4 regions of the Microbulbifer aestuariivivens genome follow, and region 2 is predicted to be linked to each of the others. Evidence: predicted binding sites of a transcription regulator. Region 2 holds the regulator's gene; each other region holds the start of a gene.
The links. The regulator sigma-54, encoded in region 2, starts transcription at its own class of promoters, with help from an activator protein. The targets are predictions, from matches to a motif close to TGGCACANNNNTTGCNNT.
Positions count from the first base shown of each region.

Region 1: the regulator sigma-54 is predicted to act here: its motif matches at 3,325-3,342, upstream of nirB (nitrite reductase large subunit NirB).
Region 3: the regulator sigma-54 is predicted to act here: its motif matches at 2,921-2,938, upstream of glnA (glutamate--ammonia ligase).
Region 4: the regulator sigma-54 is predicted to act here: its motif matches at 1,223-1,240, upstream of galU (UTP--glucose-1-phosphate uridylyltransferase GalU).

Region 1 is NZ_BAABRT010000024.1:1,180-6,873, reverse strand. Features, by position in the region: gene ABEA58_RS12960 (bifunctional protein-serine/threonine kinase/phosphatase) at 1-1,628, shown strand, start outside; gene ABEA58_RS12955 (nitrate- and nitrite sensing domain-containing protein) at 1,776-3,005, shown strand; gene nirB (nitrite reductase large subunit NirB) at 3,491-5,694, shown strand, end outside.
Region 2 is NZ_BAABRT010000003.1:61,618-67,311, reverse strand. Features, by position in the region: gene rapZ (RNase adapter RapZ) at 1-481, opposite strand, end outside; gene ptsN (PTS IIA-like nitrogen regulatory protein PtsN) at 566-1,027, opposite strand; gene hpf (ribosome hibernation-promoting factor, HPF/YfiA family) at 1,031-1,321, opposite strand; gene ABEA58_RS02600 (RNA polymerase factor sigma-54) at 1,511-2,989, opposite strand; gene lptB (LPS export ABC transporter ATP-binding protein) at 3,212-3,937, opposite strand; gene lptA (lipopolysaccharide transport periplasmic protein LptA) at 4,002-4,601, opposite strand; gene lptC (LPS export ABC transporter periplasmic protein LptC) at 4,588-5,154, opposite strand; gene ABEA58_RS02580 (KdsC family phosphatase) at 5,236-5,694, opposite strand, start outside.
Region 3 is NZ_BAABRT010000013.1:88,881-94,574, forward strand. Features, by position in the region: gene ABEA58_RS09460 (DUF4124 domain-containing protein) at 559-1,239, opposite strand; gene glnA (glutamate--ammonia ligase) at 1,401-2,807, opposite strand; gene thiI (tRNA uracil 4-sulfurtransferase ThiI) at 3,151-4,623, shown strand; gene typA (translational GTPase TypA) at 4,979-5,694, shown strand, end outside.
Region 4 is NZ_BAABRT010000011.1:36,394-42,087, reverse strand. Features, by position in the region: gene fabB (beta-ketoacyl-ACP synthase I) at 1-538, opposite strand, end outside; gene fabA (3-hydroxyacyl-[acyl-carrier-protein] dehydratase FabA) at 610-1,134, opposite strand; gene galU (UTP--glucose-1-phosphate uridylyltransferase GalU) at 1,410-2,255, shown strand; gene ABEA58_RS08170 (phosphohexomutase domain-containing protein) at 2,281-3,630, shown strand; gene ABEA58_RS08165 (polyprenyl synthetase family protein) at 3,758-4,720, opposite strand; gene rplU (50S ribosomal protein L21) at 4,968-5,279, shown strand; gene rpmA (50S ribosomal protein L27) at 5,298-5,555, shown strand.

The DNA of each region.
Region 1 (5,694 bases), on a different contig from region 2:
CAGACACAGTAGACAAGGGGATTGCCCTGGCCATCGCCGACGGAATCAGCACTAGCGATGTCAGTCACATTGCCAGCAACACCGCTGTGACCGCTTTTCTTGACGACTATTTCTGTACTTCAGAACTATGGTCAACCAGAACCGCCGGTGAACGGGTCATTCAGGCCACCAACTCCTGGCTTTGTTCTCGCGCCCGGGAAAGCTGGCGCTCCAGCGACAGTAACAAGGGGTACGTATGTACCCTGACAACCATGGTCATCAAGGACAACCTATTACACATTTTTCACGTGGGCGATTCCCGCGTATACCGTCTTAATTCTCTGGGCTTGGAAAAGCTGACCAATGACCACCGTCTGATCGTTTCCGCTGAGGAAAGCTACCTTGCTCGAGCCCTAGGGGTAGATGAAGGCTTAAAAATTGATTATGTCAATGTGGCATTGAATAAAGGCGATATTTTTATCGCTATGACCGACGGTGTTTATGAACATATGGATACAGTAGCGTTGCTGTCCATGCTACATACTCCAGATGTTGACCTGTCTATGGCGGCCAGGCAAATCACAGAGCGGTCACTGCAGCTAGGCAGCCGCGACAATCTTTCAATCCAACTGATTCGAATCGAGAGTGTTGCCAACACCGCATCACTCAAAGTGGTGAGTGATACGCAGCAATTGTCGCTGCCGCCTGAACTCAAGGAAGGCGATCTGTTTGATGGCTACCAGGTTTGCCGTCTGCTGCATTCCTCAAGCCGCAGTAAAGCCTTTCTGGTTGTCGATCTGGAATCACAGAAACGGCTAGTGTTAAAAGTACCCGCGCTGGGTATGACAGTTGATGAGCAATATCTCGAAAGATTTTTGCTGGAAGAATGGATTGCCCGACGCATCCACAGTGCCCATGTGATCAAAGCGGCTCCTACAAATAGAGACCGCCACTACCTGTATTCGGTAACCGAGTACATTGAAGGGCAGACATTGGAGCAGTGGATAGCGGATCACCCCGCACCGGACCTTAACGAGGTAAGAGCCATACTCGAGCAAATCTCAACCGGCTTGCGCGCTTTCCATCGCATGGAAATGATTCATCAGGATTTAAAGCCGGACAATATTGTGATTGATGCCCACGGTACTGTGAAAATCATCGACCTCGGTGCCACCTATGTCGCCGGGGTGGCTGAGTCACAGGCCGGAATGGTAGGTGCCACCTTGCAGGGGACGGCATTGTACGCCGCGCCTGAATACTTTCTGGGGGAGTATGGCAGTATACTATCCGATCAGTATTCTCTGGGAGTAATCGCCTATCATATGCTGTCAGGTGAATATCCCTATGGGACAAATGTCGCAAAATCAACAACTACGATCGCTCAAAATCGCCTGCAATATCGACCTCTATCCAAGCCGGAGCGCGCCATTCCGGTTTGGGTCGACATGGCAATAGCAAAGGCGGTACACATTAATCCAGAAAAACGCTATGCGCTAATATCCGAGTTTATATACGACCTGAAGACACCGAACCAACGCTTTATCAATCGTCAAAGGCCACCATTACTTGAGCGAGACCCGGTCACATTTTGGCAATGGGTATCGGCAATTATGACTGCACTACTCATCTGGACTGCATGGCCGCAGTAAACCAACCACTGTGAAAAAATTGAATTTAGTGTCAGGAAAATATCTGGATATTAGGCATACTCAAGAAGCGACATTGGTGCCATCTACAGACGCTATTGGTATGAAATTTGCTGATTTTCAGCATAGCGAGTCTTAGGAAAAATGCCCATGGATCGGCACAACGCAGGTATCAACTCGGAGAGTTTTTTTCTGGCTGCCCAACAGGCAAAAATCCGTCAACTCGAAGATCTGATGAGTGCTTTGCAATGGGTAGATGTAATCTGCGATCTGATCCATGCATTACAGCGTGAGCGCGGCCTCAGCAACGTATATCTCGTCTGCCAGAAGACGACGCTAGCCAATGAATTCACGGAGCAGCTGCTCATTTGTGACAAGGCGCTGGCGGAGTTCAATGCAGCCTTGCCCCCCCTGCTACAAGGCAGGGAATCGGCTAATCCGAGCCTGTTAAACCTGATTGCCGGCGCCCTGTCGACACTTGAACAGCTACCTGCCCTGCGTGCAAGCAACCAAACTCGTGAACTACTGCCGATCGATTCCACTCTTGCCTATAACCGCACCATCGAAACGCTGCTTTTGATCGTATTTGAGCTCATCGACCTCGCGACCGATCCCGATGTAGCCCAGTCTTTGACCGCATTCTTCCTGCTGATTCAGCTCAAGGAGTATGTCGGCCAGGAGCGAGCTTGGACCCTCATTGGTTTCTCTCGCGGGCACTTTATTGCGCGCTTGCAGGAGCGTCTTAATCGCCTGAGCATGACGCAACAGGAAGTCAGAGAACGCATGCTGAACTGTGCTGATTCTGAACTTCTGGACGCCTATGAACGGTTAAACAGCGGACCGGTTGCAATGGATCTTAACCGTTTCCGACAGGTGAGGAACAACTTATCGGCGGGAAGCGAAGTTAACACGGATCTCACCGATGTCTGGTATCACAAAATTACCGATTACATTGATGCGCTCCATACAATCGAAACACAGGCAATGCGGTCCATTATCCTCCTTTGCATGAACCGCATTGAGACCGCTCAACAGTCAAATAATTTGGTCCGCGAGAAACTAGATGAATTGAATGAGATGCCTGACATTCCTGTCAGCCAACTGCTCAAGGGCAGCGCCGAATCGAGTCCGATTCAGGCTTTGATCGCCGAACAGCAAAGACAAATTCAGTCGCTTCAACTCGAATTAAGCAATTCCAGAAAGGCGTTGGAAGCAAGAAAACTGGTTGAAAGGGCCAAGTCCATTCTGATGAACAATTTGCACTTAAGCGAAGAGGATTCCTTCCGCCGCTTACAGAAATCCGCGATGGATCAAAACAGCCCTCTTGAAGAAATAGCAAAGAAGGTGATAAGCGCACACCAGTCCTATTCGAAAAATTAAGCCTGAATACATAATGCACCACTTTAATGCATTTTAAATACCTAGCAACAACATGAGCACCATGACGCACCGCTTTGAATATTTTCTAGGCTTTTTCATGAAGTAAACCAAGGCGGCAACCCAATCCGATTCAATCAACGGAGTTTAATACTGTGGATGGATAGCTGCGGGTTGACAGAAAAAATGCCGGCATCAAATCCAATTGAAACAGTGAACGTCTGAAAAAAGCTATACTTCGCGCCATAAAAAACTCGAACCATCAGCATTCGTACAGATTGCGAAATTTATTGTATTGAAATACAGAGCTCAGAGACAAAATTGGCACAGTTAGTGCTGTAAAAAACTTAGCAACAACAGACTTCACCACTGGACAAAGACGTCCATCAAGCCGGTCGAAAGACCTCAGCTTGATGGGCGTTTTTTTTACCCACTACTTATGCGCATTACTGTAGCGCTAGCTTTGCAAGAGCACGCAGAGGTGACACATGACCCAAAAAATAAACAGTGATTACCAGGCAATGACCGTAGTAGTTATTGGTAACGGCATGGTAGGAAACCACTTTATCGAAGGTTTAATCGAGGCTACCGAGGGCAAAAGCGGCATCTGTATTCACACTTTCAGCGCTGAACCCCGATGCGCCTATGACAGGGTACATTTAAGCGAGTACTTTGCCACCCGCGATGCATCACAATTGGCGCTGGCAACAGAGGAGCGGTACCGGAGCTGGGGCGTGAATTTGCACTTGGGTGATCCCGTGGTGAACATCGATCGCCAGCGTAAATTGGTACGCTCCCGATCCGGCCTGGAAATCAGCTATGACAAGCTGGTACTTGCCACCGGCTCCAACCCTTTTGTTCCGCCTGTAGAAGGAAACGACCGGCCCAATTGCTTTGTCTATCGCACCATCGAAGACCTCGAAAAAATCATTGCTGCGGCCCATTCCGGCGCCAAAGTAGGCACCGTAGTCGGCGGAGGTTTACTTGGTTTGGAAGCGGCCAAAGCCTTGCATGACCTGGGATTGCAGACCCATGTCGTTGAATTCGCCCCGCGTCTGATGGCACTGCAAATCGACACCGATGGTGGCGCTCTGCTCAAAGATAAAATCGAATCCATCGGTGTCAAGGTTCATCTATCTAAAGCAACCCAACAAATCGAAGCCGGTGAAAAAAACCTTCAGCGCATGGTGTTTGCCGATGACAGCTATCTGGAAACAGACATCATCGTCTTCTCCGCCGGAATACGACCAGCCGATCAGCTGGCTAGAAATTGTGGTCTGGAAGTTGGCGAGCGCGGTGGTGTTGTCATCGGTGACACCTGCCAGACCTCAGATCCCGACATTTACGCAATCGGTGAATGTGCACTCTGGAAGGGCAGGATCTTTGGGTTGGTAGCCCCGGGATACTCCATGGCCAGAGTTGTGGTATCCCAGCTTCTGGGTCAAGGCAGTTTATTTCAGGGCGCCGACATGAGTACCAAGTTGAAACTGCTCGGTACCGATGTGGCCTCCATTGGTGATGCACATGCCAATACGCCGGGTGCACTTAACTATACCTATTTCAACCAGCCCGCAGGCTACTACAAGAAATTGGTCATCAGTAGTGACAAGAAAACCCTCTTGGGAGCGGTACTGGTTGGAGATACTTCTGAGTATGCGGCCCTGTTGCAGTACAAGATCAATGCTATCGGCCTGCCACAAAACCCCGAGAGCTTGATTTTACCAAGCACAGAAGCAAAACCAGCTCTTGGAGTCGAAGCGCTGCCTGCCACAGCGCAAATCTGTTCGTGCCACGATGTCAGCAAAGGCGATATTGCCACTGCGGTCACCGCAGGCTGCTGTTCCGTGGGTGAAGTCAAATCTGAGACCAAGGCCGGCACGGGTTGCGGAGGCTGCTCACAACTGCTTACCACGGTAGTGAATCACAATTTGCAAGCACTGGGCATCGAGGTGAACCGCAATCTTTGCGAGCATTTCGACTTCACCCGCCAAGAGCTCCACCACCTGATTAGAGTTGAAAAAATTCTGAGCTTTAGTGAATTGCTCCTTAAACACGGTCGTGGCCACGGTTGCGCAGTCTGCAAACCGACGGTCGGCTCAATACTAGCCAGCCTCTGGAACGAATACATCCTGGATCAGAAACACATCGGCCTGCAGGACACCAATGACATCTTTCTTGGCAATATGCAGAAAGACGGCAGCTACTCCGTAGTGCCCCGGGTCGCTGGCGGCGAGATCACTCCGGACAAACTCATCGTGCTGGGCGAGATCGCCCGTGACTTTAATCTCTATACCAAAATAACCGGAGGCCAGAGGATCGACCTGTTTGGCGCCCAACTGCATGAGTTACCGCTAATCTGGCGACGCCTGGTTGACGCCGGCTTTGAGACCGGGCATGCCTACGGCAAGTCCGTGCGTACCGTTAAATCCTGTGTCGGTTCTACCTGGTGCCGTTTCGGCGTGGATGACTCAGTCGGCCTGGCCATAGATATTGAAAACCGCTATAAGGGGCTTCGCGCACCCCATAAAATAAAATTCGCTGTATCCGGCTGTACGCGCGAATGCGCTGAAGCACAATCAAAGGACTTTGGTATTATTGCCACCGAAAAAGGCTGGAACCTGTATGTGTGTGGTAACGGAGGAATGAAACCCCGGCATGCAGATTTGTTCGCCACGGACCTCGACCGCAATAC
Region 2 (5,694 bases):
CTTTGCCCACCACGCGGGTTTTCACCAGATCCCGCAGCTGGTGCAGGCTCAGGCTGCTGGTGTCGATTACCAGGTCGGCCATGGCGGCCAGCGGTGCCAAGAGTTCCTTTTCCTGGTTCAGGGCTTCCAGCAGGTGAGTGCGGTTGTCACTGAGCGGGTGTTTGCGGCGGGTCTCGCTGAAGCGCTGAACCAGTACGGGCGAACGGGCGTCCAGGTAGATGACGTCGCAGTGAATGCCGCTCTGGCGCAGCTCGTCGATGACCCTTGGCGCCTGTTGTACATCCTGCCACAGGTTGCGGGCATCGATGCCGAGCGCCAGACGTGTGTTATCCACCGGGGGCTGGTCGCTGACGCGCCGCACCAGCTCCGGCAGCAGGCTGGCCGGCAGGTTGTCGATGCAGTTGAAGCCCACATCCTCCAGCAGCTGCAGGGCGGAACTTTTCCCCGAGCCGGAGCGGCCACTGATGATTACCAAGCGCATGAATGCAGATCCTTCAGTCAACAGGCGCGGATTGCAGACGGCTGGGACCTCCAGCCGCTGAAATTTGCTGCGGAATGGCGTTGATTATGCAGCGGCAGAGCTGTCGATGGCCAGCGCGTAAAGCTCGTCGCCGGTTTCGGCCGCGCGCAGTTTGTCGCGCACGCGGCTGTCGCTGAAGAGGCCCGCGATCTGCGCCAGGGTGTCCAGGTGTTCCTGTTCGTGGCCCTCCGGCACAAGCAGGGCGAACAGGAGGTCTACCGGCTGGCGGTCTGCGGCGTCGAAGTCGACGGCGGGGTCGGTGGTGCAGAGCACACCGATCGGATGTTCGCACCCGGGCAGGTGGCAGTGCGGGATGGCCACCCCCTCACCAATGCCCGTGGAGCCCAGGCGCTCACGGGCGATCAACTGGTTGAAAACAGTGTCGGAATCGAATTGTGGATATTGTTCTGCAATGGCCTGGGCGATATTCAACAGCAACTTCTTCTTGCTGCTCCCCGCCAGATTACAGAGGCTCAGGCGGGGAGAGAGTAATGCATCCAATGTCATAAGCTAGCGGTGCTTGCGCAACTTCTCTTTATGTTTCAACAGCTGGCGGTCGAGCTTGTCGGTCAGGCCGTCGATCGCCGCGTACATGTCATCCGCCTCGGAGTTGGCGAAGACTTCAGACCCGTTGACATGCATCAGGGCCTCCGCGCGCTGGACTTCCCTGTCGATCGACAGGGTAACCTGCGCAGTGGTGATCAGGTCGTTGTGGTGAACCAGCTTGTCCATTTTTTCGAGACAGTAATCACGAAGAGCTGGGCTTACATCCAGGTGACGGCCACTGATGTTGATCTGCATGGAAATCTCCTCAAAGAGTGTATCGCTTTCCGGCGCTACCCCCTTCAGGGCGGCAACCCTACTAGGAAGTTCGCCAGATTGGAAGGATACACTCAAACTTCGCGCTTCGGTTGTCACGCCCGTATGAACGGGCGCCAGAGGGCTGTGACCGCCGGCATAAGTGCGGTCAGGATTTGGCTTTGGGAAGGGTCAGACCAGGCGCTTGCGCTCGCTGGATGAGGGAATACCCATGGACTCCCGGTACTTGGCCACGGTGCGCCTCGCGACCTTGATGCCCTGGCTGTCCAGCTCCTGGGTAATTTTGTTGTCAGACAGCGGTTTGCGCGGCGGTTCGGCGTCGATCAGTTTGCGGATCAGGGCGCGGATGGCGGTGGAGGAGGCGTCTTCACCGGAGTCGGTGCTCACATGGCTGGAGAAGAAGTACTTGAGCTCGAAAACCCCGCGAGGTGTGAGCATAAACTTCTGCGTGGTCACGCGGGAGATGGTGGACTCATGCATGCCGATGCTCTCGGCGATGTCCGCCAGCACCATGGGGCGCATGGCTTCCGGGCCCTGTTCGAGGAAGCCCTGCTGTTTTTCCACAATGCTGGAGGCGACCTTGAGCAGAGTCTCGTTGCGGCTCTGCAGGCTCTTGAGGAACCAGCGGGCTTCCTGCAGGTTGTCCTTCAGGTAGCTGTTGTCGCTGGAGTTGTCGGCGCGCTTGATCAGCGAGGCGTAGCTGCTGTTGATGCGCAGCTTCGGGGTGGTTTCCGGATTCAGCTCCACCAGCCAGCGCTGTTCGCGGCGGCTGACGATAATATCCGGCACCACATACTGGGTCTCCTCGCCACTGAAGCCCTCACCCGGGTGCGGGTTCAGCGTCTGGATAAGGCGCACCACATCGCCCAGCTGCGCCTCGCTCAGGCGGGTGCGTCTGCTCAGCTGGCGGAAGTCGCGCTTGCCGAGCAGCTCCAGGTATTTGTCCACCACCAGCTTGGCCTCATCCAGCCACGGGGTGCCGGGAGGCAGTTGGCGCAGTTGCAACAGCAGGCATTCGCGCAGGTCGCGAGCGCCGCAGCCGGCGGGCTCGAACTGCTGGATGGTTTTCAGTACGGCGAGCAGCTCGTCTTCCTCGACCTGCAGTGCTGCGGATAGCTCTGCGGTGGGGGTCTGCAGGAAACCGGCGGGGGAGATATCGTCGATCAGTGTCTCGGCGATCTGCTTGTCTTCGGCGGAAAGGCCGGTCAGGTTGAGTTGCCACAGCAGGTGGTCGGCGAGGCCGATACCGGCGGCGTTGCGCTGCTCGAAACCGCTGTCCTCGCTATCCTGGCTGCCGCTGTAGCTGCCAGAGCCGTAGATGTCGTCCCACTGGGTATCCACGGGCAGGTCGGTGGGGATGTCGGAGTTCCACTCTGGCTCCTGTTCAGGGGCGGTGGATGCCTCTCTCTGGTCGTGTTCGCGCTCGCGCTCGGCGCTGGTTTTAGACTGGCTGTTTTCGTCCGTTGTGCTGTCGCCGCTTCGGTCGCCGAAATCCTCGCCATCAACTTCCAGCATGGGGTTGCTGTCCAGCGCGGACTGCACTTCCTGCTGAAGGTCGAGGGTCGACAGCTGCAGCAACCTGATCGCCTGCTGAAGCTGCGGCGTCATGGTCAGCTGGGTGCCGAGTTTTAACTGCAGGGACTGCTTCATACGGTGGGCTTACACGCGTTCGGCGGATGAATCGACTTGAACGACGCAACAGACTACCCCCCGTCTGAGCGGATTACAAGCAATAACTATGCCTACTATTTACGGGCAATCTGCGGTGAAAGTTGCGGTGAAAGTTGCGGTGAAAGTTGCGGTGAATAGGCGCGGTGAAGGCGGGAGTTGCGCCCCACGGCGCAACAGTGCGATACGGGGCGCGGGTGCGCGTCAGATGGTGAATTCGTGTCCCAAATACACCTCGCGCACCTGCTGGTTGGCAAGCACTTCGGCGGGGCTGCCGGCGGCGATGATATGGCCCTCGCTGACGATATAGGCCTTCTCGCAGATATCCAGCGTCTCGCGCACATTGTGATCGGTGATCAGTACGCCGATACCGCGGTCGCGCAGGTGGCGGATGATCTGCTTGATGTCGTTGACCGAGATGGGGTCGACACCGGCGAAGGGTTCGTCCAGCAAGACGAAGTCCGGGTCTGTGGCCAGCGCGCGGGCAATTTCGACCCGGCGCCGCTCGCCCCCGGAGAGGGCCATGCCGAGGCTGCTCTCTATGTGGGTGATGTGGAACTCTTTCAGCAGTTCCTCCAGGGCATCCTCCCGCTGCGTGCGGGACAGGTCCTTGCGGGTCTGCAGGATGGCGAGAATGTTGTCGCGCACGGACAGGCGACGGAACACTGAGGCCTCCTGCGGCAGGTAGCCGATCCCTTTGCGGGCGCGACCGTGCATGGAGAGACGGGTGATGTCCTCATCATCGATGAGCACCTGGCCGGCATCGGCCTGTACCAGCCCCGCGATCATGTAGAAGCAGGTGGTTTTGCCGGCGCCATTTGGGCCCAGCAGGCCCACGACCTGGCCACTGCTGACCTCGACGGAGACGTCCTGAACCACCTTTCTTTTCTTGTACTGTTTGGCGAGGTGTAGCGCTCTCAGCCTTGGCATAGTGAATTCCGCAGTCTTGATGGTCTGTGCCCGGGGGCAATTGGGTGGGGCGGGTACCTTATTCTCAGGGAGTGTCTTGTGCCTGCGGGTTCTGCACCGCTGGAACCTCGCCTCCCTCTTGTCCCTCTTGTCCCTCTTGTCCCCCTGGGGGTTGGCCCGCCACTTTTTTCTCCGGCTGCCAGATCATCTCCACGCGGCCGTTGCCGGACTGTCCCTGAGCCTCGATCTGCTCGCTGATCAGGTCGTAGTCGATCTTCTCGGCGGACAGGGTGTTGCCGTTGCGATCCACCTGGGCATCCCCGGACAGCTGCAGTGCGTCGGCATTGACGCGGAATTCGATGCGGCGGGCCTTGGCTTTAACCGGCGTCTGGCTCTGCTGTACCTGCTGCTGGAAATGCGCGGGCTCGCCGGTGGCGACCACTTTCTGGATTTCGCCCTCGGCGGTGCCGTGCACCTCGACGCGATCGGCGAGAATCCGCAGGCTGCCCTGGGAGATCTGCACGTTGCCAATATAAACGAACAGGTTATCGGCCCGGTTGCCGTCGAAATGCTCGGATTTCACCCGGATGGGCTGGTTGCGGTCTTCCGGCAGGGCGAGGGCCTGGGCGCTCAGTACCAGCAGGGCAAAGGCGGCGATGGGCCGCATCAGATTATTGGTTTTCATAGATGCTCTGTACCTCGGAGAGGATTTCCACCCGGTCTTCTTTCAGGTAGGCGCGCAGGCCGCGGCCCTCGGTGCGGTTGGCGCCGGCCGCAATCTTAACAACTTTGTCGGTTTCGGCGAATTCCTCGCGCGGTTTGATGGTAATGGCGGCAGTCTGCAGGTGTATGCCGCCGGCTTGTGGCAACTCCCAGATATTCACGTCGCCGCGCAGTACCACCCGCTCCCCGTTATTGTAGGCCACCCCGGTTTCGGACTCGGTGCGCCAGCGCGGTGACTGCCCCTGATAAAACACAATGCGCGGCTGATCCAGATTGGCCCGGTCGCGACGGGCGAACTGGAAGTAGGTGACGCTGTCGGCATCCAGGCGGTAGGCGAGGGTGCCCTCGGGGCTGAAGTGGCGGGTCTTGGCTCCGCGGATGATCAGGTCCGCCGCGCGATCGAATTCCTTTGGGGTCGGTCGCTTGCCGAGTAATTGCTGCGGCGGGCTCTCGGAGAACCAGAGCCCCACGCTGATCAGGGCGACGACGATAGCCAGAGGTAGCCAGGTGCGCATTGGGGCGTCTCCCAGTAGCCGTATAGGGGCCGTATAGTGGCCGTAGAGTTAGGGGCCGTAAAGTTGTGGCCGCGGTGCCGGTCAGTCGGCGGAATGCAGGTAGGGGGCCAGCGCCGCGTCAAAAGTGCCCTGGGCTTTCATGATGCGATCGCAAACCTCGCGCACAGCGCCCTCGCCACCCCGGGTGTCGGTAACCCAGATGGCCCGCTCGCGCACGGCGGCGGCGGCGTTGGGTACCGAGATAGGGCAGCCCACCCGGGTCATCACCAGGAGATCGGGGTAGTCGTCACCCACATAGGCGATGTCTTCCAGCCGGTAACCCTCATCGCCGAACAGCTCCTGCAGGGCGGTGAACTTGTCTTCGCGCCCCTGGATCAGCTTGTGCACGCCCAGGTCGTGTGCCCGGCGCTCCACCACGCTGCTGCGCCGGCCGGTAATGATGGCGACCTGTACCCCGGATTTCTGCAGCATTTTGATGCCGTGGCCATCGAGGGTATTGAAGGTTTTCAGTTCGTTGCCGTTGTTATCGAAAAAGAGGCG
Region 3 (5,694 bases), on a different contig from region 2:
TTCGACGGCGGCTCGGCGGGCCAATCCAAAAGCGGTCGATAGATTGCGGTGCAAAAAGCAAACCAAAATGGCGCACGGTGAGATTTTCTGGGTAGCGGGCCCTACCCGCCTGCTCCGCAGTAAGCAGACCGCGCTGAAAAAGCTCAGAAGCCTCAGGCTTGCCGGCCGCGGAAGCGGGGCTAAGCACAGTGAGCGGGCAAGCCCCACATTCGCACCATTGTGGTGCATGACTCAGAGAGAGTACAGCCCGATGGACGGCTGTGGGGTCATGGTCTTCCCGGCGATAGGCAAAAACACCCCCAGGGCAGCCCCTGAACCGATTCCCGAGATGCCTGCGGAAGTCACTCCCGCGTGACGCCTGAACAGCTTGTCAAAAGCGTCTGATTCAGAGTCCCGGATGAAGGGCAACGCTACAGCACCCAATAGTTAGTGCGCTGGTGAGCAAGCAGCGCTCGTGAGGATTGCGCGTGCGAAGAGCTAACGAGGAGAGCTTACGGGGAGAGCTCGCGAAGAGCTCTCCCAGGGAACAACGAAGGACGGGGGCAGAAAGTGCGAGGATCAGTTACCCGAGCCGGACTTCTTGGGGCGCGGAAGGCCGGGCGCGGCGGGTGCCTTGGGCGCCTGTGTCGCCTGACCAGCGGGGGAGTCCGGCACCTGGTCGCCGGGCCGTTTGACGTAGAGATTGATGATCTGCGAGCGCGCCAGCACATTGCCGTCGGCATCGGTCAGCACCGCCTGCAGGGTGTGGGTGCCCCGCTCCAGCGAGGAGATATCCAGGCGGTCGCCTGTGGAGCTGCCAAGCCACGGCTGACCGTCCACCACCGCGTACACACGGTGACCCCTGGGGGGCGGCGGCTCGATGGCAACCTGCATCACCACAAAGCGCTGGCCCGGGGGTATGGTGGCGCCATTTTCCGGGCTGACGATGGCGAAGCTGGCCAGGCGCCAGGGTTTTTCATTGTCCCCATCCCGCGGCGACAGTTTGCGCGTGGGCATGGGGCGCGACTGTACGACGGGCTGGATGTTTGTCGGCGCCAGCACGATGCGCTCCGCCTTGCCATCCGGCGGCGGTGTATCGGAAAAAACCACACTGCCATCGGGTGCCACCGTCTTGTACACCACGCTGCCGCCGGATGAGGGCTCATCGGCGCCGTCGCCGCCGGCCAGAGCGGCGCCGGCCAGCAGCAATCCCATCAGTGTGAACAACAGCGCGCCACGCCGTCCGTCGTGTTTTTTCATGAAATCCCATTCGTGGAACACCCACGCCTGATCGTTAATGAATGATTCGCTGACTACAGCCTAATACAACCCCGCCTACCGCCAACAAAAAAAGCCCGCACCTCAAAGGTGCGGGCTTTTTGCGTCAAATGCAACCGGCGCCACGGGGGCGCCGCTGGGCATTAAACGGAGTAGTACATCTCGAACTCGACCGGGTGAGTGGTCATGTTCAGACGCTCTACTTCTTCGCGCTTCAGGTCGATGTAGGCATCGATGGCGTCGTCGGAGAATACGCCGCCCTCGGTCAGGAAGGCGCGGTCCTGATCCAGTGCGTCCAGAGCCATTTCCAGGCTGGAAGCAACGGTCGGGTACTCGGCCAGCTCTTCCGCCGGCAGGTCATACAGATCCTTGTCGGCCGGGTCGCCGGGGTGGATCTTGTTCTTGATGCCGTCGATACCGGCCATCAGCATGGCGGCGAACACCAGGTAAGGGTTGGCGCTCGGGTCCGGGAAACGGGCCTCGATACGCTTGCCTTTCGGGCTCGGCACGTACGGGATACGGATGGAAGCGGAGCGGTTGCGCGCGGAGTAAGCCAGGATAACCGGCGCCTCGAAGCCCGGTACCAGACGCTTGTAGGAGTTGGTGGAAGCGTTGGCAAAAGCGTTGAGCGCGCGCGCGTGCTTGATGATACCGCCGATGTAGTACAGGGCAGTTTCAGACAGACCGGCGTAGGCATCACCAGCGAACTGGTTGACACCGTCCTTGCTGAAGGACTGGTGGATGTGCATACCGGAACCGTTGTCACCTACCAGCGGCTTGGGCATAAAGGTGGCGGTCTTGCCGTAAGCGTGGGCAACATTGTGCACGCAGTACTTGAGGATCTGTACTTCGTCGGCCTTCTTCACCAGGGTGTTGGCGCCAACGCCGATTTCACACTGGCCGGCAGTGCCCACTTCGTGGTGGTGCACTTCGATTTCCAGACCCATCTGCTCCATGGCGTTACACATGGCGCCACGCACGTCGTGCAGGGAGTCGACCGGCGGAACCGGGAAGTAGCCGCCCTTAACGCCCGGACGGTGACCGATGTTGCCTTCCGGGTGGGACATGCTGGAAGACCAGGCAGCCTCTTCGGAGTTGATCTTGTAGAAAGCGCCGGAAATGTCCGCGCCCCAGGTGATGTCGTCAAAGACGAAGAACTCGGGCTCCGGGCCAAACAGGGCGGTGTCACCCAGGCCGGTGGACTTCAGGTAGTCTTCAGCGCGCTGAGCGATGGAGCGGGGGTCGCGCTCGTAGCCCTGGCCGGTGGACGGCTCAACGATGTTACAGCGAATGATCACTGTGGCTTCGTCGGTGAACGGGTCCAGTACCGCAGTCTCGTCGTCCGGCATCAGGATCATGTCGGATTCGTTGATGCCCTTCCAGCCAGCGATGGAGGAGCCGTCGAACATTTTGCCTTCTTCGAAGAACTCACCGTCAATTTCGGAAACCGGCAGGGTTACGTGTTGTTCTTTACCTTTGGTGTCGGTGAAGCGCAGATCTACCCACTTGGCCTCACTCTCTTTGATCAAACCGAGCGTTTTCGCTGACATTGCAGTCCTCCAGGTCTTGGAAATGTATTGAGTTGCGACAGCCCTTTTTTATGCTGGCGTGTGCTCTTCTGTGGTAAAGGCCCGAAAGCGCGACCTTTATTAGGCGAGAAACCAAAGCAAAGAGTGTGCCAAATTGGGGCAGCGGCGTCAGACCGCGCCCCTGCGGGGCTGCGTGGCGTCGCCGCGGTCAGAATAGAGGCAGACAGCGCAGCTGGCCACATTTATTTGCACCACCTTGGGCCGCCCTTCACAAGCGATGCACACTATTGGTGCGCAACCAGTTGGCGGGCCGCTGGTTTATAATGCAGCGTTTTCCCAGCAACGCGGTACAACACGGATTCCCATGCACTTTGTCGTCAAGTTCTTTCCCGAGATCACCATCAAGAGCAACCCGGTGCGCAAGCGCATGTCCAAGCAGCTCAAGGACAACCTGCGCATCCTGCTGCACCGTGTCGATGATCGCATCAAGATCCTCAAGGACTGGGAGAAGATTGAAGTGATCGCGCCGGACGCGGTGGCGCACCTGTCCGACCGCATCGAGGAGGTACTGGCGCACACTCCGGGTATCGCCAATTTCGCCCGGGTGCAGCAGTTCCCCCTCGGCGATATGCAGGACATCTACGAAAAGACCCTGTCGGTCTGGGGTGACAAGCTGGACGGCAAGACCTTCTGTGTGCGGGTTAAACGCAGCGGCAAGCACGACTTTCAGTCCCTCGACGTGGAGCAGTACGTGGGCGGCGGCCTGAACAGAAACACCGCGGCGGCGGGGGTCAAGCTGAAAAACCCCGATGTCACCGTCAAGCTGGAAATCCGCCACGACAAACTCAACGTGGTGGAGGAGTTGCACCAGGGCCTTGGCGGCTTCCCCCTCGGCACCCAGGACCCGGTGCTGTCGCTGGTGTCAGGCGGCTTCGACTCCATCGTCGCCAGCTACATGACCATCAAGCGCGGCATCCGCACCCACTTCCTGTTCTTTAACCTCGGCGGTCGCCAGCACGAGCTGGGGGTCAAGGAAGTGGCCTACTACCTGTGGAACCGCTATGGCTCCTCGCACCGGGTAAAATTCGTCACCGTGCCGTTCGATGAGGTGGTGGGGGAAATCCTCACCAATGTGGACGACTCCCATATGGGCGTGATCCTCAAGCGCATGATGCTGCGCGCGGCCACCGCGATGGCCAACGAGCTGAACATGGACGCGGTGGTGACCGGCGAGGCGGTGGCCCAGGTTTCCAGCCAGACCCTGAAGAACCTCGCCGTGATCGACAGTGTCACCGACACCCTGGTGCTGCGCCCGCTGATCGTCAACGACAAGACCGAGATCATCCGCACCGCACGCGCCATCGGTACCGAGGAGTTTGCGGCCAACATGCCGGAATACTGCGGTGTCATCTCGGTGAAGCCCACCACCAAGGCCAGACGCGAGCGGGTCGAGGAAGAGGAGACCCACTTTGACTTCAGCGTGCTCGACCGCGCCATCGGCAACCGCGTGATCCAGAATATCGACCAGGTCATGGAAGAGGTGCAGGGCGAGGTGCCGGACGTGGAAGTGGTGAGCGAGGCCGGCGATGCGGTGGTCATCGACATCCGCCACCCGGACGAGGAGGAAATGGATCCGCTCGAACTGGAGGGCAGCCAGGTGGAGGTGATTCCTTTCTACCGCCTCAACAGCGTCTTCAGCACACTGGATGCGGAAAAAAAATACCTGCTCTATTGCAGTCGCGGCGTCATGAGCAAGCTGCACGCCTCGCATCTTATCGACCAGGGCCACCGCAACGTCGGTGTGCTGCGCCCACACCTGCCGCACCGGCCGGACTGAATCACCGCCCCGGCCGCTATAGGTCACGGCTAATCCGGCTGTGGCCGCGGCTGTGCATGCGCTGCCGGGCCCCCGGGTGACAGCTGCCTCGCACAGGCGATTGCTGCGGGGCTAAAGCCAGCCCCGCAGGCACAGACCGCCCTGCCCGCGCGGAAATCATTTTGCCCGATGCCTAGGGACCGGTTTAAAAAAGTCAGCCCGTGATGGTTTTTTGTCCGGCTTTTGCTCCCATTTGTCACGCTTGGCCACTATAATCGCCGCCTTTGGCCGGACGACCGCTAATCGACAGCCCCGCCCCGATTGACTTGACGCGACAGTCCGCAGACTGGCCGCCCTATCCCCCTAGAGGTTCATTGTGATTGATAACCTGCGCAATATTGCGATCATCGCCCACGTAGACCACGGTAAAACCACCCTGGTCGACAAGCTCCTGTCCCAGTCCGGCACACTGGATCGCCGCGACGAAGGCGCCGAGCGGGTGATGGACTCCAACGATCAGGAGCGTGAGCGCGGCATCACCATCCTGGCCAAGAACACCGCCATTCGCTGGCACGACTACCGCATCAACATTGTCGACACCCCCGGACACGCCGACTTCGGCGGCGAGGTGGAGCGGGTGCTGTCCATGGTCGACTCCGTGCTGCTATTGGTGGATGCGGTCGACGGCCCCATGCCGCAGACCCGTTTCGTCACCCAGAAGGCGTTCGAGCAGGGCCTGAACCCCATCGTGGTGATCAACAAGATCGACCGCCCCGGCGCCCGCCCCGACTGGGTAATGGACCAGGTGTTCGACCTGTTCGACAGCCTCGGCGCCACCGACGAGCAGCTGGACTTCCCGGTGGTCTACGCCTCCGCCCTGAACGGCATCGCCGGCCTCGACGACACCGATCTGGCCGAGGACATGACGCCGCTGTTCCAGATGATCGTCGACAAGGTCGAGCCGCCCAAGGTCGACCTCGACGGCCCCTTCCAGATGCAGATTTCCGCCCTCGACTACAACAGCTACGTCGGCGTCATCGGCGTCGGCCGCATCACCCGCGGCACCCTCAAGCCCAACCAGCAGGTAGTGGT
Region 4 (5,694 bases), on a different contig from region 2:
GCTTGCCCATCTGGATCAGCTCGGCACCGTTGCCGATGCAGTGCGCGCTGGTGGCGCAGGCGGATGAGATGCTGTAGTTGACGCCCTTGATCTTGAACGGTGTGGCCAGGCAGGCCGAGACGGTGCTGCCCATGACCTGGGGCACGCGGAAGGCGCCCACGCGGCGCACACCCTTTTCCTTGAGGGTCTGCGCGGCGTCAATGATGGCGGCGGTGGAGGTGCCGCCGGAGCCCATCACGAGGCCGGTGCGGGGATTGGAGATATCACGCTCTTCCAGTCCGGAGACGCGGATGGCCTCCTGCATGGCGATATAGGCGTAGGCGGCGGAATCGCCCATAAAGCGCAGATGCTTGCGATCGATATGGTCTTTGAAATCGATATCAACAGGGCCTGCGACCTGGCTGCGCAGCCCCAGTTCGCGGTACTCCTCCTGAAAGCGGATACCACTGCGGCCCTCCTTCAAGGATGCGGTCACCGCCTCCAGGTTGGTGCCAATGCAGGACGTAATGCCCATTCCGGTGATCGCAACCCGACGCATAATGGTCTCCGTAAAACTTGTCGACTGTGGTCGTTGTTATTGTTTACTCGGCGCTTCAGCCGCCGGACTTCTTAAAAGTTATCGGTGCGGGTGAACAGGCCGACCCGCAGGTCTTTGGCGCTGTAAATCTCGCGGCCGTCCACCGCGACGGTACCGTCACCAATGCCCATCACCAGCTTGCGCTCGACCAGCCGGTTCAGCTGGATATGGTAAGTGACTTTCTTCGCCGTGGGCAGGATCTGGCCGGTAAACTTGACCTCACCACAGCCCAGGGCACGGCCGCGGCCGGGGTTGCCCTTCCAGGCCAGGAAAAAGCCCAGTAGCTGCCACATGGCGTCCAGGCCCAGGCAGCCGGGCATTACCGGGTCGCCGGGAAAGTGGCAGTCAAAGAACCACAGGTCCGGGTGGATATCCAGCTCGGCGATCAGCTCACCCTTGCCGCAGGCGCCGCCCTCTTTGGAGATGTGGGTGATGCGATCGAGCATCAGCATGTTGGGCGCGGGCAGCTGGGCGTTGCCGGGGCCAAACATTTCACCCTGAGAGCAGGTCAGCAGTTCTTCGCGGGTATAGCTATTTTTCTGAACGAAATTACTCATTTTGTCCCCGGTTTTGGGCGTTTTTACACAGCGGGCATTCTAAGCCCTGGGGGGTACTTGTCCAGTCGGTCACCGACCTGTTTGGGGCTGGCATGGGCCTTGCTGACTAATTCGCAGTGGTTCGCTGCCGCAAATGCCCACCCTGAAAGCGGCGCCTGACACGCGTAACGGGGTGAAATGGGGCTGTGACTGAATTGCGCCGCGGAAGTGTGATAAGTTGCGCAGCCTCTAAAAGAATGCGCTGTTAATTAGAAAAATATGGGGACCCAGTAACAATGCTGAAGAAATGTATTTTTCCGGTGGCCGGTTACGGCACCCGGTTCCTGCCCGCCACCAAGGCCATGCCGAAGGAAATGCTGCCGCTGGTGAACAAGCCTCTGGTCCAGTATGGGGTGGAAGAAGCCATTGAGGCCGGGCTCAGCGAGATCGGTTTCGTGACCGGTCGCGGCAAGCGCGCCATCGAGGATCATTTCGATACCAATTTTGAGCTGGAGCACCAGATCTCCGGTACCGGCAAGGAGCGCTATCTCGACAGCGTCCGTCGAGTGATCGACAAGGCCAGCTTCTCCTACACACGTCAGGGCGAAATGCGCGGCCTCGGCGATGCCATCCTGCAGGGGCAGCGTCTGGTGGGCGACGAGCCGTTCGCGGTGGTGCTGGCGGATGACCTGTGTCTGAACGACGGTATGGGCGTGCTGGGGCAGATGGTGGAGCTCTACAAGCAGTTCCGCTGCAGTATCGTGGCGGTGGAAGAGGTGCCGCGGGAGCAGATCCACAAGTTCGGCGTTATCGCCGGCAACGAGATCAAGCCGGGCCTGTGGCAGGTCACCGATATGGTGGAGAAGCCGCCGGCGGACGAGGCCCCCAGCAATATGGCCATCATCGGCCGCTATATCCTCACCCCGGATATCTTCGATCTGATCCGCGAGACACCGCCGGGCAAGAATGGTGAGGTGCAGATTACCGATGCCCTGCTGGCCCAGGCCCAGCGCGGCTGCGTATTGGCCTACAACTTCAAGGGGCGCCGTTTCGACTGTGGCTCCGTCGATGGTTTTGTCGAGGCCACCAATTTCGTCTATGAAAACGTCTACCTGCCGGAACAGGCGCAACACGAGCAGTAATGAGAAGTAACAAGGAAACGATGCCATGAGTGCACTGACCTGTTTCAAGGCCTACGACCTGCGCGGCCGTGTCCCCGATGAGTTGAATGCAGATGTGGCCTATCGAGTGGGTCGCGCTTTCGCCCAGTTTCTCAATGCGCGGCGGGTGGTGGTGGGTCACGATATTCGCCTGACCAGCCCACAGCTCACCGAGGCCCTGGCCAACGGCCTGATGGATGCCGGTGCCGATGTATTCCATATCGGTGAGTGCGGTACCGAGGAAGTTTACTTCGCCACTTTCCACGGCGACTTTGACGGCGGCATCTGTGTGACCGCCAGTCACAATCCCATGGATTACAACGGCATGAAGTTCGTGCGCTCCGGCAGTCGCCCCATCAGCGGCGATACCGGCCTGAAGGATATCCAGCGGCTGGCGGAGGAGAACGACTTTGCGCCGGTTGAACAGCGCGGTGAACTGAAGCGCTTCGCGCACCGCGACGATTTTGTCGCGCACCTGCTGGGCTACGTTGATGTCGCGCAGCTCAAGCCCCTGAAGCTGGTGGTGAATGCCGGTAATGGCGGCGCGGGCATGGTGGTGGATGCGCTGGCGCCACACCTGCCGTTCGACTTCGTGCGCGTAAATCACGAGCCCGATGGCAATTTCCCCAATGGCATCCCCAACCCTATCTTGCCGGAAAACCGCGACTCCACCGCGCAGGCGGTCAAGGACAGCGGGGCCGATTTTGGCATCGCCTGGGATGGCGACTTCGACCGCTGCTTTTTCTTCGACGAGAACGGCGTGTTTATTGAAGGCTACTACGTGGTCGGCCTGCTGGCGGAGGCCTTCCTGCTCAAGCAGCCGGGCGCCAAAATCGTGCATGATCCGCGCCTGACCTGGAACACCGAGGCTATCGTGCGTAACGCCGGCGGCGATCCGGTACAGAGCAAGACCGGCCACGCTTTCATCAAGGAGCGGATGCGCAAGGAGGATGCCATCTACGGTGGCGAGATGAGTGCGCATCACTACTTCCGCGACTTCGCCTACTGCGACAGCGGTATGATTCCGTGGCTGTTGGTGGCGGAGCTGGTCAGCCGCAGCGGCAAGCCGCTGTCACAGCTGGTGGGCGAGCGCATGGCCGCCTTCCCCTGCTCTGGCGAAATCAACTCCAAGGTGGAAGATCCCGCGGCACTGCTGCAGGCCGCCGAGGAAAAGTACGCCGCGGATGCCGTCAGTGTCGAACATGTGGACGGCCTCAGCGTGGCCTTCGCCGACTGGCGCTTCAACCTGCGTATGTCCAATACCGAGCCGGTGGTTCGCCTGAATGTGGAGTCCCGTGGCGACGAGGCTTTGATGCGGGAAAAAACCGCGGAGCTGCTGGCGCTGATTCGCAGCTGACGCGCAGCGATCATGGATGTGGAGAGGGCGAACCTAGTGTTCGCCCTTTTTATTTCTTGGCTATGGCGCGCAGTAGAACCAGAGTGGCGGCGCGATGGCCGCCGACCCTTTGCGGCAATGGCGGGGGCTACACCGTCCGCTCGATGGCGAAGTCGGCCAGCTGCTGCAGCGCCGTCTTCTGCTCGCTCTCCGGCAGGAACTGCAGGTGATTCTTGGCGTGGTCGACGGCTGCGCGCGCTTGCTCCATGGTGTAATCCAGCGCGCCGCAGGCGTTGATCGCGCTGACGATGTCCGTCAGGCGCTCGGCGCTGCGCTGCACAATGGCCTCGCGCACCAGCGCTGCCTGTTCCGCCGTGCCCCTGGCCATGGTGTAAATCAGTGGCAGGGTGGGTTTGCCCTCCGCCAGGTCGTCCCCCACATTCTTGCCCAGCTCTTCCGGGTTGCCGCGGTAGTCCAGCGCGTCGTCCACCAGCTGGAAGGCCAGGCCCAGCTGGCGACCGTAGAGCTTGAGCGCGCTGCGCTCCTCCAGGCTGCAGCCCGCCAGTACCGCAGCGGTCTCGCAGGCGGCCTCGAACAGGGCACCGGTCTTCTTGTGAATCACCGTCAGGTAATTTTCCTCGCTGACCTGTGGGTCGCCGGCGTTCACCAGCTGTTGCACCTCGCCTTCGGCAATGGTGTTGGTTGTGTCGGACAGCACCGCCATGATGTCCATATCCTTGAGGGCGACCATCATCTGGAAGGCGCGGGAGTAGAGGAAGTCGCCCACCAGCACCGCCGGGGCGTTGCCCCACTGGGCGTTGGCGGTCAGTCGGCCGCGGCGGCGCTCGGAGGTGTCGACCACATCGTCGTGGAGCAGGGTGGCGGTGTGGATAAACTCGATAACGGTCGCCAGGTCGATGTGATTCTGCCCCTGATAGCCGGATGCGCGGGCACAGAGCAGTACCAGCAGTGGCCGCAGGCGCTTGCCGCCGGCTTCCACCAGGTAGTGGCCGATGTTTTCCACCAGGGGAACGTCCGAATGCAGTTGGTCGAGGATGCGCTGATTGACCGCGGCGAAGTCGTCCGCGGCGACCCGGTGGAAAGGCAACATTGGGGGATCCTTGTGCTACTGCTTATATGAGGCTGCTTGTTAGGGTTGTCGCCGTCGCTGCGGCGCGGGCACTATTGTATCAATCAAGGGAATTGATTAGAATCTGCGCCCCGTTTGATCCGCCTTCGAGGCTCGTCACGGTAAAGCTGTTTAAACACACGGCGCAAGCTCCTGAAATGCGGGGTGGTGACTGCCAGATTCTGGCGTCTGCCCGCTGCTTCGTGTCGTCCATCCGGAGCATAGAGATATGTACGCTGTAATTGAGAGCGGTGGCAAGCAGCACCGCGTAGAAGAGGGCGAAGTCCTTCGCCTGGAGAAGCTGGAAGTTGCAACCGGCGATTCCATCGATTTTGACAAGGTGCTGATGGTTGTCGACGGCGACAAGATCAACATCGGCGCTCCCGTCGTAGACGGCGCTAAAGTGACTGCGGAAGTGGTCAGCCACGGCCGCGGCGAGAAGGTGAGAATCATCAAGTTCCGCCGTCGTAAGCACTCCCTGAAGCGCCAGGGCCACCGTCAGTGGTACACCGAAGTTAAAATCACTGGCATCAAGGCATAAGCAGAGGAGTAACGACTCATGGCACACAAGAAAGCTGGCGGTAGTACGCGCAATGGGCGCGATTCCGAAAGTAAACGCCTGGGCGTGAAGCGCTTTGGCGGCCAGGCTGTAGCGGCTGGCAACATCATCGTGCGTCAGCGCGGCACCAAGTTCCACGCCGGCGTCAACGTTGGTATGGGCAAGGATCACACCCTGTTCGCCACTGCGGACGGCGTTGTGAAGTTTGAGGTGAAAGGCCCCAACAACCGCAAGTTCGTTTCCATCGAAACTGCCTAAGCGGTATTGGTCCTAGCTTCACGAAAAGCCCCGCATATCGCGGGGCTTTTTTGTTGCGGCTGCTGGCGGAGCGGGTAGGAAAAGGTTGCGCAGGTTACACTGCCAAAGAGAGAAACAGCCGCAGCTGCGGTGGAGTAAG